Regions from separate parts of the Thioalkalivibrio sp. ALE9 genome, predicted to be linked through region 3. Evidence: predicted binding sites of a transcription regulator. Region 3 holds the regulator's gene; each other region holds the start of a gene.
The links. Region 3 encodes sigma-54, which starts transcription at its own class of promoters, with help from an activator protein. Its sites were predicted from a motif close to TGGCANGNTNCNTGCTT; they were not measured.
Positions count from the first base shown of each region.

Region 1: a site for sigma-54 is predicted at 3,486-3,502, ahead of D106_RS0111605 (DUF4168 domain-containing protein). Genes of this name have one in related genera too.
Region 2: a site for sigma-54 is predicted at 2,793-2,809, ahead of glnL (nitrogen regulation protein NR(II)). Genes of this name have one in related genera too.

Region 1 covers NZ_KB898132.1:26,377-31,274, forward strand. The annotation lists gene D106_RS14900 (DUF3096 domain-containing protein) at 1-137, opposite strand, end outside; gene D106_RS0111580 (MBL fold metallo-hydrolase) at 169-1,086, opposite strand; tRNA gene D106_RS0111590 (tRNA-Gln) at 1,612-1,685, opposite strand; gene rpsI (30S ribosomal protein S9) at 1,729-2,121, opposite strand; gene rplM (50S ribosomal protein L13) at 2,153-2,581, opposite strand; gene D106_RS0111605 (DUF4168 domain-containing protein) at 2,820-3,341, opposite strand; gene D106_RS0111610 (sigma-54 dependent transcriptional regulator) at 3,636-4,898, opposite strand, start outside.
Region 2 covers NZ_KB898123.1:234,132-239,029, forward strand. The annotation lists gene D106_RS0104285 (TIGR00730 family Rossman fold protein) at 1-619, shown strand, start outside; gene D106_RS0104290 (DUF2782 domain-containing protein) at 619-1,014, shown strand; gene D106_RS0104295 (hypothetical protein) at 1,008-1,868, shown strand; gene D106_RS0104300 (DUF4124 domain-containing protein) at 1,980-2,636, shown strand; gene glnL (nitrogen regulation protein NR(II)) at 2,821-3,918, shown strand; gene ntrC (nitrogen regulation protein NR(I)) at 3,918-4,898, shown strand, end outside.
Region 3 covers NZ_KB898129.1:78,579-83,476, forward strand. The annotation lists gene D106_RS0110655 (HAD family hydrolase) at 1-216, shown strand, start outside; gene lptC (LPS export ABC transporter periplasmic protein LptC) at 255-800, shown strand; gene lptA (lipopolysaccharide transport periplasmic protein LptA) at 781-1,308, shown strand; gene lptB (LPS export ABC transporter ATP-binding protein) at 1,305-2,075, shown strand; gene D106_RS0110675 (RNA polymerase factor sigma-54) at 2,165-3,646, shown strand; gene hpf (ribosome hibernation-promoting factor, HPF/YfiA family) at 3,663-4,001, shown strand; gene D106_RS0110685 (PTS sugar transporter subunit IIA) at 4,005-4,472, shown strand; gene hprK (HPr(Ser) kinase/phosphatase) at 4,524-4,898, shown strand, end outside.

The sequences.
Region 1 (4,898 bases), on a different contig from region 3:
AGGAGCCCCAGCACCCCGATCACGATCAGGTAGATCGCGACGATGTAATTGAGGAGCCGGGGACGGATCAGGATCAGAATCCCCGCCACCAGCGACAGGATGGCCATCAGCAGGCTCGGGTCAATATGCAGCGTCATGCAGCGACTCCCTTGCCGAACGCCGGCGCGTTCAGAACAGTTTTTCTTCCATCTCGAGATAGACCGCGTTGGCATTGCTGCGGTTGGTCTGCTCGAAGGCCGGGAGATCCTCGTAGTCGCTCCAGTCCATGGCCGCGTAGGCCTCGTCGAAGGTCTCCATGTTCTCCACGGCCGCGCCCATGTGCTCGCGCAGCTTCACCAGGTAGTCACGCGTAAACTTCACCGCTCGGCTTGCCTGATCGGTGGCCTCGCCATGCCCCGGGACCAGGAATTTCAGGTCCATCTCCATCAGTTCTTCCAGACGATTGACCCAGTTCTCCGAATCCAGCGCGTCGTCCCCCAGAAACGGGATACGGCCGTCAAAGACGATGTCACCGGCAAACACCACGCCCGTCTCCTCCACCACCATGATGATGTCGTCGGGTGAATGGGCCGGGCCGGCGTGCACGCAGCGAAAGGTCTTGCCGCCAAGACGGATGGTGTACTCGTCATCGAAGAACTCGTCCGGCGGGATGATCTGCGTGTCCTCGTCCACCCATGGCGTCAGCACCCCGCGACGCTGTTCCAGTCGCGCCACCGCGCCTGGCCCGCCGAGGTAGTCGCGTGCCCGTGCCTGACCGATGATCTTCGCGTCGGTATGGTCGGCGAACGCCTGCAGGCCGTAGATGTGGTCCGCATGGTAATGCCCGGCGATCACGTACTTGATCGGCTGGTCGGTCACCTCACGGATCCGGCGGATCATCTCGAAGCCCAGCGGCGGGGTCCCCAGGGCGTCGTAGACCACCACCCCTTCGTCGGTCACAACGAATCCGGCGTTCGATGTGTGCCCCTGGTTGTCGGGGTCCGGGATGCCGGAGATCCCGATCATGTACCAGGTGTCCGCGCCCTCCACTTCGTGGGCGGTGGTATCGACGGTCACGGGCTCGTAGGGGTTATCGGGTACCGACATCTTTGCTCCACTCCTCTTCTCTTCGGTATTCGGGTCCATTCGGCCCGGTGGCTCCGGGCTCTGCAGCATTGGACGGGAAAAGCGCGCCAGAATTCCCTGCATTTCCCGTTCCCGGTCAGGGGATTGTAGCGGAGTCGGGGACACGGTCGAGGAAGGGGCTGATGCGGGGCCGCGGATCGATGACGAACGAGGGCAGGACGCGGACCGCAAGCCGCCCCTGCAGTATCGACAAGACCTGGCGGGAGATCGGCATCCACCGGCCCAATCGGACGGGCCCGGGTTGGCATGAACCGGAAGACTGCCCGCTCATGCGACATGCGAGCGCACCCCGTCGAGGGGCGCGCTCGCATGGATGGCTGGGGGACCAGGATGATTCGGCGGCTACGCCGCCTCACCCCTTCGGGGCTGCACGCGCGGCGCGCGTGCAGTGCTCCGCTGCGCTTCGCCGAACCTTCCAGGTTCGAACCCTGGGCTCGCTCATATATCCATAGAAAAGGGCCCCACGAGGGGGCCCTTTTCTATGGATGGCTGGGGGACCAGGATTCGAACCTGGGTTGACGGAGTCAGAGTCCGTAGTCCTACCGCTAGACGATCCCCCAGTAAACCGGATCGCGTGCGTCCCGCAGAAACTCGAGCCGAATTTTAACGCTTCGAGTACTGGGTTGCACGACGGGCCTTGCGCAGGCCGATCTTCTTCCGCTCCACCTCGCGGGCATCGCGGGTCAGATGACCACCACGACGCAGCGGCGAGCGCAGCTCTTCGTTGTACTGCACCAGGGCGCGGGCAATGCCCAGGCGGATCGCACCGGCCTGGCCGTTACCACCACCGCCCTCGACGGTTGCGATCACGTCGAAGTTTTCGGTGGACTCGGTCGCCTCCAGCGGCTGGCGCACGACCATGCGCGAGGTCTGGCGGCCGAAGAACTCGTCCAGCGGCTTCTGGTTAACCGTGATGTTGCCCGTACCCGGGCGCAGGAAGACGCGCGCAGCGGCGGTCTTGCGGCGGCCGGTGCCGTAATACTGATTGGTAGCCATTCGGATCGATTCCCTTGCTGATTCTGGCGGCTCAGACTTCGAGCGGCTGCGGCTGCTGGGCCGTATGCCGGTGTTCGGTGCCGGCGTAGACCTTGAGCTTCTTGAACATGGCCCGGCCAAGCGGGTTGCGCGGCAGCATGCCCTTCACGGCAAGCTCCAGCACCTTCTCCGGATGACGCTCGATCATCTGGGTGAAGTTGGCTTCCTTGATGCCACCCGGATAACCGGTGTGGTGGAAGTACTTCTTGTCCATGGCCTTGTTGCCGGAGACGCGAATCTTCTCCGCGTTGATCACGACGATGTAGTCGCCGGTATCGACATGCGGCGTGTACACGGGCTTGTGCTTCCCGCGCAGACGGCGTGCGATCTCCGTGGCGAGTCGGCCGAGGGTCTTGCCGTCGGCGTCGACGAGAAACCAGTCGCGTTCGACTTCGGCCGGCTTGGCGCTGATGGTACTCATGATGTTCGATGCTCCGAGGTCGGGGCGATTCAGAAAGCGCGCAAGAATAACGCTTCCCTTCACCCGATTCAAGCAAAAGGGACAATTCGCGAGACGGGCCGCGCTCGACGTCCACCGGAGGCGACGTGGCGGGCCGGGGCCTGCGCGAGCGCCCTCCGCACATAATAAAGGGGCCGCCCCGAAGGGCGGCCCCCCTTGCAGGCCCCGGGCGCAAGGCCCGGGGCGGCACACAACCCGTTTACAGCTGAGCTTCGGCGCGCTCCTGCACTTCCTGCATCAGCTCGGGGTCGTTCTGCAGGGCCATGGCGACTTCGTTGTATTCCTCGACGCTCATGCCCGCATCTTCCACGGCGCTGACCATTTCGTCCTGAGCTTCCTGCTGCATGGACTGCGCCTCGGTCTCGTCCTCGGCGTTCTGCAGGCGGTCAGCGAAGTCCTCGCGCACTTCCTGCACCGCGACGAAGGCGGTCACGAAGGTGTCGATGTCCTCTTCGCTCAGGTCCACCTCGGGGGCTTCCTGCATCGGGGCTCCGCCCTGGGCCGCGCCACCCTGGGCGCCACCCTGCGGCGGCTGGCCGCCCTGGGCACCGCCGCCGGCGCCGGCACCGCCTTCCTGGGCCGGGGGCTGGCCACCCTGGGCGCCGCCCATGTCGCCACCGCCGGCGCCGCCTTCGGCACCACCATACTGCGCGGAGGCCGCGCCACCCACGGCAAACAGGGAGGTCAGGGCCATTGCGAGGATCGTCTTGCGCATATTCATCATGTTGCTCCTTTTCCTTTGGTTCGATCGGATCTCGCGGCCGACCGGGACCCGCTCGAGGCGCCCCCGGTCCAGCCGCGCCGCAACCGTGTGAGGAGGAATGAGCCCGTGCGGGCTGCGCTTCTCCGATTGCTGCCCGAAGAGGAGCAGGCATCGTGCCAACAATGGCAACCGGGGAGACATTCTATAATAATCAGATGCTTAGGACGGAATCAGCTGACAGGGCGTCCGCCGACGGCGGGATTGTGAATGGGTCATAATGACACATGGGTCAGCTCGACCCGGGTCAGGATGTCACGACGGGTCGGATTCGCCGAGCTTGCGGTAGAGCGTCTTGCGTCCGATGCCGAGGATGCGCGCGGCCCGCTGCTTGTTGCCGCCCACGTGCTCCAGGACCCGCTGAATGTAGTCGCGCTCGCGCTCTTCCAGCGTCGGCCATTGGGTGTCGTCGCCGACTCCCGCTACGGGTAACACCTCTGCGCCGGCACCACCGGCGGCCACACCCGCATCTTCGCCGCCGATCGCGAACACGCGTTCCGGCAGGTCCCGGGTCTCGATCACCTCGCCCGTGGCCAGGGTGGCGGCGCGCTCGATGAGGCTGGCCAGTTCGCGTACGTTCCCGGGGAAGGGGTAGCGCACCAGCGCGCGCAGGGCCTCCGGGCTGAGACGCCGCTCGGGCAGGCCTCGGGCCAGGGCTTGCTGGCGCAGGAACTGCAGGGCCAGGTACTCGATATCGTCACCGCGTTCTCGCAGCGGCGGGATCTCGATGCGGAAGGTCTCCAGGCGATAGTAGAGATCCTCGCGGAAACGGCCGTCGGCCATGTGCGCCTGCAGGTCCTGGTGGGTGGCCGCGACGATACGCACATCCGTCTCGATCTCCTCGTTGGCGCCCACCGGGCGCACCCGTCCGTCCTGCAGCAGGCGCAGCAGCTTGCTTTGCATCGCCACCGGCATCTCGGCGATCTCGTCCAGGAACAGGGTTCCCCCATGTGCCTCGGTGAACAGTCCTCGACGGGCACCCTTGGCCCCACTGAAGGCACCCGCTACATGCCCCAGCAGCTCCGACTCCAGCAGGGCCTCGGGGATGCCGGCGCAGTTGAGCGCGACGAACGGCCCGTGCGCCCGGTCACTTTCCGCGTGCAGCGCCCGCGCCACGAGTTCCTTGCCGGTCCCGGACTCGCCGGTAATCAGGACGCTGCCGTCGGCGGCCGCGATCCGCCGGATCAGGTCGAACATCTGCAGCATGGCCGGACTGTGTCCCTGCATGCCATGAAACCCGTCGGCCCGGGCGAGCACCTCGCGATAGCGCCGCACCTCGTCCTTCAGGCGACGCGCCTCGGTTACCCGGTCCGCAGCCAGGCGCAGATGATCGAGGTCCACCGGCTTGGTCAGAAAGTCGTCCGCCCCCGCCTTCAGTGCGGCCACGGCCTGGTCGATGGTCCCGAAGCCCGTCAGCATGATGAAGCCCGGCGCCGGCACCCGGGCGCGCGCGTCCTCGAGCACCTGAAACCCGTCGGCGCCCGGCAGACGCAGGTCACTGACCACCAGACTGAAGGC
Region 2 (4,898 bases), on a different contig from region 3:
GGGCTTCGAACGCCTGGCGCATATCAAGCCCTCGGTGAGCATCTTCGGCTCCGCCCGCTTCCCGCCGGAGCATCGCTACTACCAGCTGGGCGAGGCAACCGCGCGGCAGCTCTCGGACGCCGGTTTCGCGGTGGTCAGCGGCGGCGGTCCGGGCATCATGGAGGCGGCCAACAAGGGGGCGTTCGCCGGGCGCTCGCCGAGCATCGGCCTGAATATCCAGTTGCCGCACGAGCAGAGTGCGAACGATTACCAGGACGTGGGCCTGGGGTTTCGTCACTTCTTTTCGCGCAAGGTGATGTTCGTCAAGTACGCCTCGGCCTACGTGGTGCTGCCCGGGGGCTTCGGGACGCTGGACGAGCTGGCGGAGATCCTGACCCTGGTGCAGACCGGCAAAACCCGGCGCATCCCGGTCGTGCTGGTGGGCAGCGAATTCTGGAAGGGCCTGCTCGACTGGTTCCGGGATACGCTCGTGGAGCAGGGCACCATTGACGAGGAAGACCTCCAGCTATACTCGCTGGTAGATTCACCGGAAGACGTGGTGGACGTGATCTTCGAGTACTACGAGGCGCGCAGCTTCGAGCCGTCCGCGGAAGAAAAGAAACGACTGATGGAACTGTGATGATGACCTCGATGCGTGCGAGCCTGCCCCTGTCGCTGCTGGCGGCCCTGCTGCTGGTTTCCGGCACGGCGCTGGCGCAGGAAGACCGCGAGTGGGGGGATGCCCCGCCGCCGCCGGAGCTTGAAGAGGGCGCGGATCCGCCGCCCCCGGTGCTGGATGAACGCGCCCGCGAACAGCGCTCGCTGGAGGACGCCGACATCATCATCATCGAGCGCGACGGCGAGACCCGGCGCGAATACCGCATGGGTGGCGAGCTGGTGATGGTCGAGGTCACGCCCGCCGTGGGCCCGACCTACTACCTGATCGACACCACGGGCGACGGCACGCTGGACGGCCGTCGCAACGAGCTCGACCCCAACTTCGTACCCCCTTCCTGGGTGATTTTCCGATGGTAGAGAACGAATCCGAGACCCGGGCCTGCGCCGATGCGACCGGCGTGGCCCTGACCCATGGCCCGGGCGGCCTCGAACTGGATGGCCGGCCGGTGCAGTGTCTGCGCCTGGCATCCGCCGTGGCGCCGGCGCTCGAATCCGCGCTCGGCGAGGTACCTGGCGGCTGCGGTCGCGTGATCGGCCGGGGTGCGGATCCCGATCCTGGTGAGGTCCTGCTGGTGCTGGAGCGCGGTCAGGCGTTGCAGGGCGTGGTTGCGGCCGAGGGGCCCGGCAGTCTGGAGGCCCTGGGCGAGCGCGCCGCCGACTGGCAGGGGCGTCACACGGCCGGGGCCTTGCCCGTCGGCGAGGGCTACCGGCGCGGGGTGCTGCAGCAGCAGATGCGCGAGCGCGCCGATGCGATGGCGTCCACGCTGGATGCCGAGTCCCGGGCGATCCTGGACGCCGAGCTGCACCACCAGGGGCTCTACCGTTTCGAGGACCTGCCGCTGGCGGGAAGCTACTGGCAGTCCGTGCGTATCTACCCGGAAGGTGCCGGTCTTGCCGATCTGGTGATCCCGCCCGCGCCGGTACCGGCCTTCTGGCAGCTCGCGCGCATCGCCCTGGCGCTCGCCGTGGACGCCTCCGGACAGCCGGATGCCGATCGGTACCGGGCCGTGCTGGCCGGGTTCAATGCCCGGCGGCCACTGACTGCAATCGAACGCGGGGCGGCGCCCACGATGCTCCGCCTGGCTGCGCTGGATGACTGGCTGTCCGCGCTGGAGTCGGGAACGGCCGCGGCGGTCGAGCGGGATCGCCTCGCGACCCTGCAGGCCGATGCGGCTCGGCTGCAGGGCGTCTGGGTTCGCGCGGCCGCCTGATCCCGGCTGGCCCGTGCCGGTGGCGCGGGAGCTTCCGGGCTTGTGGTGGTCCGAACGTACACGGGAGGCAGGGTGGTGGTGCCGCGCCATCCCGCCCAAGGAGGAAGACCCATGTTCCGAACCACGCTCTGGCTGGCCTTGTCGCTGGCTGTCCTTCTCGCCCCGGCGCTTGCGAGTGCCGACGTCTACCGCTGGACCGACGATCAGGGCAATGTCCATTTTGGTGACCGTCCGCCCGAGGGGCGCGCCAGCGAGCCCGTGGACGTGCGCGAGCCCATGCGCGCGGTCCCGCTGGAAGGCGCGCGGGAGATTCTCGAACGGCCCGTGCGGCCCCGCGGTCAGCCGGAGGCGGAGGGTGTGTACACGCGGGTCGCAATTGCCCGTCCGGAGGATGGTTCGGGGGTGCGGGCGAACGACGGCAATGTGAGTGCCGAGCTGGATCTCGAGCCAGCGCTGGATGCCGACGCCGGCCATCGCGTGATCTGGGTGCTGAACGGCGAGGAGGCGGGCGAGGGCCAGTCGCCCACGGCGACCTTCGAGGGGCTGAACCGCGGCGAGCATACGCTGCAGGCCCGGATCGTGGACGCATCCGGCGAGGAGCTGGGGGCGAGCGCGACCATCGAGTTCAACGTGTTGCGGATGGCCATTCCGCGCGAGCAGCAACAGCAGCAGCGGCCGCAGCAATTCCCGCCCGGGGGTGCGCCGCAGGCGCCCAGGGCCCCACAGGCACCCAGGGCGCCCCAGCCGGTGACGCCGGCCCCGAACTGATAACCTCGATCTCTGCACTGAAATAGTGCGACCAAAGCCCCATGATGGTGCTATAATTGCACCATCATGGGGCGTTTTAGGTTCTGGGGGGTGGCGATTCGGCTGCGTTTTGTGACCGTGCCCCCGGCTTCGGCGCCCCGCCGGGCGATTCCCGCTTGGCGCGATTCCTGCTTGAGGCCTCTTGATGACCACGCCCGCTTCCAATTCCGGCCCGGCCACCCCGCCCTGGTGGGACGACCTCTCCACGGCCGTGCTGGTGACCGATGCCGAGCTTTGCCTGCTGAGCATGAACAGCGCCGCCGAGGTGCTGCTCGGTCTCAGTCGCGAACGCATCGTCGGGCATGGTCTGGGCCAGTGGCTCAAGCTGGACCGGAATCTGTCCAGCCGCCTGCGCTCGGCGCTGACGCTGGATCAGCCGATCACCCTGCGCGCGCGCCAGATGGAGCCGCTGCGGGCCGAAAGTTTCCTCGCCGACGTGGTCATCACCCCGCTCCGTGGCGAGGGCGACAAGCCGGGGCAGTTGCTGTTCGAGCTGAATGCGATCGATCGCCACGAGCGCATCAGCCGCGAGGAGCAGTTACAGAAGCAGCAGGCGATCACCCGCGCGGTGACCCGGGGGCTGGCCCACGAGATCAAGAACCCGCTGGGCGGACTGCGGGGGGCGGCGCAGTTGCTTGCCAGCGAACTGGACGACTCGGGCCTGAAGGAATACACCCAGATCATCATTCGCGAGGCCGACCGGCTGCGCAGCCTGGTCGATCGCATGCTGGGGCCGAACAACCTGCCGCGGCGCGAGCCCGTCAACCTGCACGAGGTGCTGGAGCACGTGCGGGGCCTGGTCAGTGTGCAGCTGCCGCTGGGGCTGAAGATCCGCGGCGACTATGACCCCAGCATCCCGGACGTGCAGGCCGATCGCGACATGCTGGTGCAGGCGATCCTGAATCTGGTGCAGAACGCGGTGCATGCGCTGGAGGACGGGGGCGAGATCACCCTGAGCTCGCGCATCCTGCGCCAGTACACCATCTCCGGCCATCGCCACCGCCTGGTCGCCAAGCTGAGCGTGCGCGACAACGGGCCCGGTATCCCGGAGGAGATCCGCGAACGCATCTTCTTCCCCATGGTGACCGGCCGCGCCGCCGGGACCGGGCTCGGGTTGCCCATTGCCCAGAGCCTGATCCAGCTGCACGACGGTCTGATCGAATGCCATTCGCGCCCGGGGGCGACCACGTTCGACATCCTGCTGCCCCTTGAACCCCCGAAGGCCCGGGAGGCCAGGAAGTGATGGAGCCCACTGTCTGGATCATTGACGACGACGACTCGATTCGCTGGGTGCTGGAGCGTGCCCTCCAGCGTCACGCGATCGCGGTGCGCGGCTTCGAGACCGCGGACGCCGCCTGGGCGGCGCTCGACCGGGACCCGGTGCCGGACACCATCGTCGCCGATATCCGCATGCCGGGCCTGAATGGCCTGGACTTCCTCGCGCGCATGCAGACGCGCCCCGATCCGCCGCCGGTGATCATCATGACGGCCTTCTCCGATCTGGAGAGCGCCGTGGGCGCCTACCAGACCGGGGCCTTCGAGTACCTGCCCAAGCCGTTCGATGTGGACGAGGCCGTGGCTCTGGTGCAGCGGGCACTGGAGGCGCGGCGCGCCGGGCAGGACAACGGCACCGCTGGCCCCGAGATCGAGGAAACCCCGATCATCGGCGAGGCCCCGGCGATGCAGGAGATGTTCCGCGCCATCGGCCGCCTGTCGCGCAGCAACATCACCGTGCTGATCAACGGGGAGTCGGGCACCGGCAAGGAACTGGTCGCCCGTGCCCTGCACCAGCACAGCCCGCGCGCCGATCAGCCGCTGATTGCCCTGAATACCGCGGCCATCCCCAAGGATCTGCTGGAGAGTGAACTCTTCGGCCACGAACGTGGTGCGTTTACTGGCGCCAACCAGAGCCGCAAGGGCCGTTTCGAACAGGCCGATGGTGGCACGTTGTTTCTCGACGAGATCGGCGACATGCCGTTCGACCTGCAGACCCGGCTGCTGCGCGTGCTGTCCGATGGCACCTTCTACCGCGTGGGTGGCCATACGCCGATCCGGGTGGACGTGCGCATCATCGCCGCGACCCACCAGGATCTGGAGGAACGCGTGCGCGCGGGGCTGTTCCGCGAGGATCTGTTCCACCGTCTGAACGTGATCCGGATCCATGTGCCGTCCCTGCGCGAGCGCCCGGAGGACATCCCGCTGCTGGTGCAGCATTTCATGGCC
Region 3 (4,898 bases):
GCCGCCTTCATGGGCGACGACATCGTCGATCTGCCGGCCATGCAGCGGGTCGGGCTCGGGATCGCGGTCGGGGACGCCCACCCGCTGGTATGCCGCCACGCCCAGTGGGTCACCGAGGCCCACGGCGGGCGCGGCGCCGTGCGCGAGGCCTGCGAGGGGCTGCTGGCCGCGCAGGACCGGCTGGACGCCCTGCTCGAGACCTACCTGAACGGATGAGCCGGCGGAGACGCAACCGGTACGGTCTGGCGCCGCCGTTGGTCCTGTTCACGCTGGCGTGCGCAAGCCCCGCAACCGCCGAGGTCACCCCGCCCGAGGGCGAGGTGACCCTGCAGATCGACGGATTCACGCTGCACGCCACCGGCGACGACGGTGAGCGGACCCACCGGCTGCAGGGCACCCGACTGCGCGAATTCGGCCGCGACGGGCCGCAGTGGGTGGATGACCCGGAACTCGACCTGTTCGCCGATGGCGGTATCGAATGGCGCTGGACCGCCCCGGCGGCCCTGCACCGCCCGGCTGACGAAACCCTGGACCTGGTCGGCCCCACCCACGGCGTACAACCAGCCCGCGGCGAACGCGTGCAGACGGTCATCGACTCGCGGGATGTACGTATCGCCACAGACACCATGGTCGCCACCTCGGACGCCCTCTCCACCCTGAACCAGCCCGGGCTGTTCCAGCGCGGCACCGGCCTGCGCGTGGACTCGCGAGCGGATACCATAGAGCTGTTCCATGACGTGTACTCGCTCTACAGCGAGGCGAGCGAGGAGGACCCCGCGCATGACCCCGATCCCGAATAGCCGCCGCCTGCCGGGCCTGCTTGCGGCGGCCGGCCTCCTCTCCGCCCTGCTGGCGACGCCGGCCCTGGGCCAGCAGGGATCGGGACCCTCGCTGCCGGTGGAGATCACCGCCGACCGCGCGGAGATGGACGAACGCCAGGGCCTGGGCACCTACACCGGGGACGTGATCGTGATCCGCGGCGACATGACGCTGGAGGCCGACACGGTCTACGTGCGCACCCGGGATCGTCGCCCTTACGAGATGGAGGCCCACGGCGAGCCGGCCCGCCTGGAATCCCCCGACCCCGAGACCGGCGAGATGCGTATCGCCACCGCGCTGCGCATCGACTACCTGCTGAACGAGGACCGCATGATCCTCACCGACCAGGCCCATGTGATCACCGCCAGCGAAGAGGCGCGCGGCAAGCGCATCACCTACGACCTGACCACCGACGTGATCGAGGCCGAACGCGGCGAGGGCGACAGCGAACGCGTACGTATCACCATCCAGCCACGCGACGACGAATGAACGCACCCGCCACCAGCCCGGCGCCGGAACCCGCCGAGGCCCGTGATCGCCTGATCGGGCGCGAACTGACCAAGCGCTACGGCCAGCGCACCGTGCTCGACCAGGTGGATGTCGACCTCGCACCCGGTGAAGTGGTCGGCCTACTGGGTCCCAACGGCGCCGGCAAGACCACCTGCTTCTACAGCCTGGTCGGGCTGATCCGCCCTAACGCCGGGCGCATCACCCTGGGCGGGCACGACATCACCCGCGCGCCCATCCACGTGCGCGCCCGCGCCGGTCTCGGCTACCTGCCCCAGGAGGCCTCGATCTTTCGCCGCCTGAGCGTGTGGGACAACCTGCAGGCCGTGCTGGAACTGCGTCCCGGACTGGACCGCCACGAACGCCGGCGTATCGGCGACGCGCTGATCGAGGAGTTTCAGCTCGAGACCGTGCGCCACAGCCCCGGGATCGCGCTGTCCGGCGGCGAACGTCGGCGCGCCGAGATTGCGCGGGCCCTGGCCGGTGACCCGCAATTCATCTGCCTGGACGAGCCCTTTGCCGGGGTGGACCCGATCTCGGTGGGCGATATCCAGGATGTAATTCGCCACCTTGCAGCGCGCGGCATCGGGGTTCTGATCTCCGATCACAACGTGCGCGAAACCCTCGGGATCTGCCACAGGGCCTATATTCTGAGCGAGGGGCGCCTGCTGGCCGCCGGGACACCCGACGAGCTACTGGCCGACCCCCAGGTGCGCCGGGTCTATCTCGGCGAGAATTTCCGCCTGTGATTCCGGCACGCGCACAACCCGCGCCGGTGCACAAACCACGAGGCAGCATTTAAGATCGCTCTTATGGTCACCCGCGACCCGCACAGCCAATGCTGAAACCCGGCCTGAATCTTCAGCTGGGTCAGACGCTCACCATGACCCCGCAACTGCAGCAGGCGATCCGCCTGTTGCAGTTGTCCACGCTCGAGCTGCAGGTGGAGATCCAGCAGGCGCTGGAGAGCAACCCCATGCTCGAACAGGTGGAAGACGAGGACGACATGGGCGGGGCCGAGCGCCTGGACGCGGAGGGCGAGGTGGTGGAAGGCGACCGCATGGAGGCCACTACCACCAGCGATGACGTGATTCCCGAGGAGCTCACCACCGACAGCCGCTGGGACGACATCTACGAACCGCCGCCCGCCCCCAAGGGCGTGGATGACCGCGACCCGCTGGAAAACACCAGCGACGACGACGGCGAGGGCCTGCAGGACCACCTGCTGTGGCAGCTGCACCTGAGCCACCTGACTCCGCGCGACCAGCGCATCGGCGCGGCCCTGATCGACGCGATCAGCCCCGACGGCTATCTCGAAGGCGACCTCGAGACGCTGGCCGAGACCATCAGCCGCGGCGAGGAAGAGCCCGTCGGCGTGGATGAGGTCGAGGCAGTCCTGCACTGGATCCAGCAGTGCGACCCCCTGGGCGTGGGCGCGCGCGATCTGCGCGAATGCCTGGAGATTCAGCTGCGCGAACTGGCCCCGGACGCCCCCGCCCGCGAGGCCGCCCGGGCGATCCTGGAACACGGCATGGACAGCCTGGGCAAGCGCGATTACAAAGCCCTGCAACGCCAGTCGGGTGTGCGCGACCCGGACGAACTGGCGCGCGCCCTGGACCTGATCCGCACCCTGAACCCGCGGCCGGGCGCGCAGATCAGTGCCGCCACCTCCGAATACGTGGTGCCCGATGTCTACGTGCGCCACACCCCGGAGGGCTGGCGCGTGGAGCTGAACCCGGAAATCGCGCCACGCATCCGTATCAACGACCTCTACGCCGGCATGGTGCGCCAGGTATCGGATGCCCGCGACAGTGCCTTCATGCGCGACCAGCTGCAGGAGGCGCGCTGGTTCCTGAAGAGCCTGCACAGCCGCAACGACACCCTGCTGCGCGTCGCCGAGGCGATTGTCCATCGCCAGCAAGGCTTCCTGGAACACGGCGAGGTCGCGATGCAGCCATTGATCCTGCGCGATATCGCCGAGATCCTGGAGATGCACGAATCGACCATCTCCCGGGTGACCACCCAGAAATACATGCACACCCCGCGCGGAGTCTTCGAGTTCAAGTATTTCTTCTCCAGCCATGTCGGCACCAACGACGGTGGCGAGTGTTCCGCCACCGCCATCCGTGCCATGATTCGCGAATTGATCGACGACGAACCCGCGAACAAGCCGCTCAGCGATGCCCGGCTCGCCCAGATCCTGGCGGACCGGGGCATCAATGTGGCGCGTCGCACCGTGGCCAAGTACCGCGAGGCGATGCACATCCCTTCATCCAGCGAACGCCGGCAGATGGCCTCCATGCCCACCGGCCACAAGTAACCAAGGAGTCCCGACCATGCAGATCAACCTGACCGGCCACCATGTGGACCTCACCGACGCCCTGCGCGACTACGTCAACGAGAAGTTCGCGAAGCTGGAACGCCACTTCGACAAGGTCATCGACGTGCACGTCGTGCTGACCCACGAGAAGACCCAGAACCAGTTCAACAAGGCCGAGGCGAATCTCCAGGTCAGCGGCAATCACATCCACGCGGAGGCCTCCCACGAGGACATGTACGCCGCCATCGACGCGCTGATCGACAAGGTCGACCGCCAGCTGATCAAGCACAAGGAAAAGGTCAAGGATCATCACCGGGCCGAGGGCGCCCAGCGCAACCGTGAGCAGGCCTCCTGACCCATGTCCATTGCCGAGCTGATCACCGCCGAGCGCATCCGCCTGGAGCCGGAATGCTCCAGTCAGAAGCGGGCCCTGGAGGCCCTGTCGGAACTCCTCGCCGGCGGCGGTGATGCCGGCGGACCGGGCAGCACCGCGATCTTCGAGGCCCTGTCCGCGCGCGAAAAGCTGGGCTCCACCGGCCTGGGCCATGGGGTTGCGATCCCCCATGGCCGCCTGGCCGATCTCGAGGCTCCGCGCGTGGCCGTCCTGCGCCTGGAGAGCGGCGTCGACTTCGACGCCATGGACCACGAGCCGGTCGATATCCTGATCGCCCTGCTGGTCCCGGAGGCCGCCACCAGCGATCACCTCGACCTGCTGGCCCAGCTGGCGCGCGGGCTTTCGCAACCGGACACCATTGCCGCCCTGCGCCGGGCCGGCGATGCCGCCAGCCTGGAACAGGAACTCGTCCGCCGCTTCCGCGAGGGCTGATCCCGTGCGCCCCGCACCCTGCCACGCCACCGATCCCCGCCGGCCCTGCTCATGAACGAGGCACTGGGCGAAGGCGGGATTGCCCGCGACATCAACGTGGAGAGCCTGATCCAGGCTATGGGCAACCGCCTGGATCTGCGCTTCGTGCATGGCGAGCACGCCGCCCCCGACCGCAAGCTGGTCGGCGAGGACGGGGATGACCTGCCACTGGCCGGCCACCTCAACCTGATCCGCCCCAACCGCATCCAGGTCATCGGGGACTTCGAGGCCCGCTACATCGCCGGCCTCAGCGACGACCAGCGCAACGACCTGATCCTGGAGATGGCCCGCACCGGCACCACCGCGGTGATCTTCGCCGAGGACACCTGTCCGTTCTCGGAGATGCCCCATGCCCCGCAGGAGGCGCTGCCGCTGATCCTGTGCTCC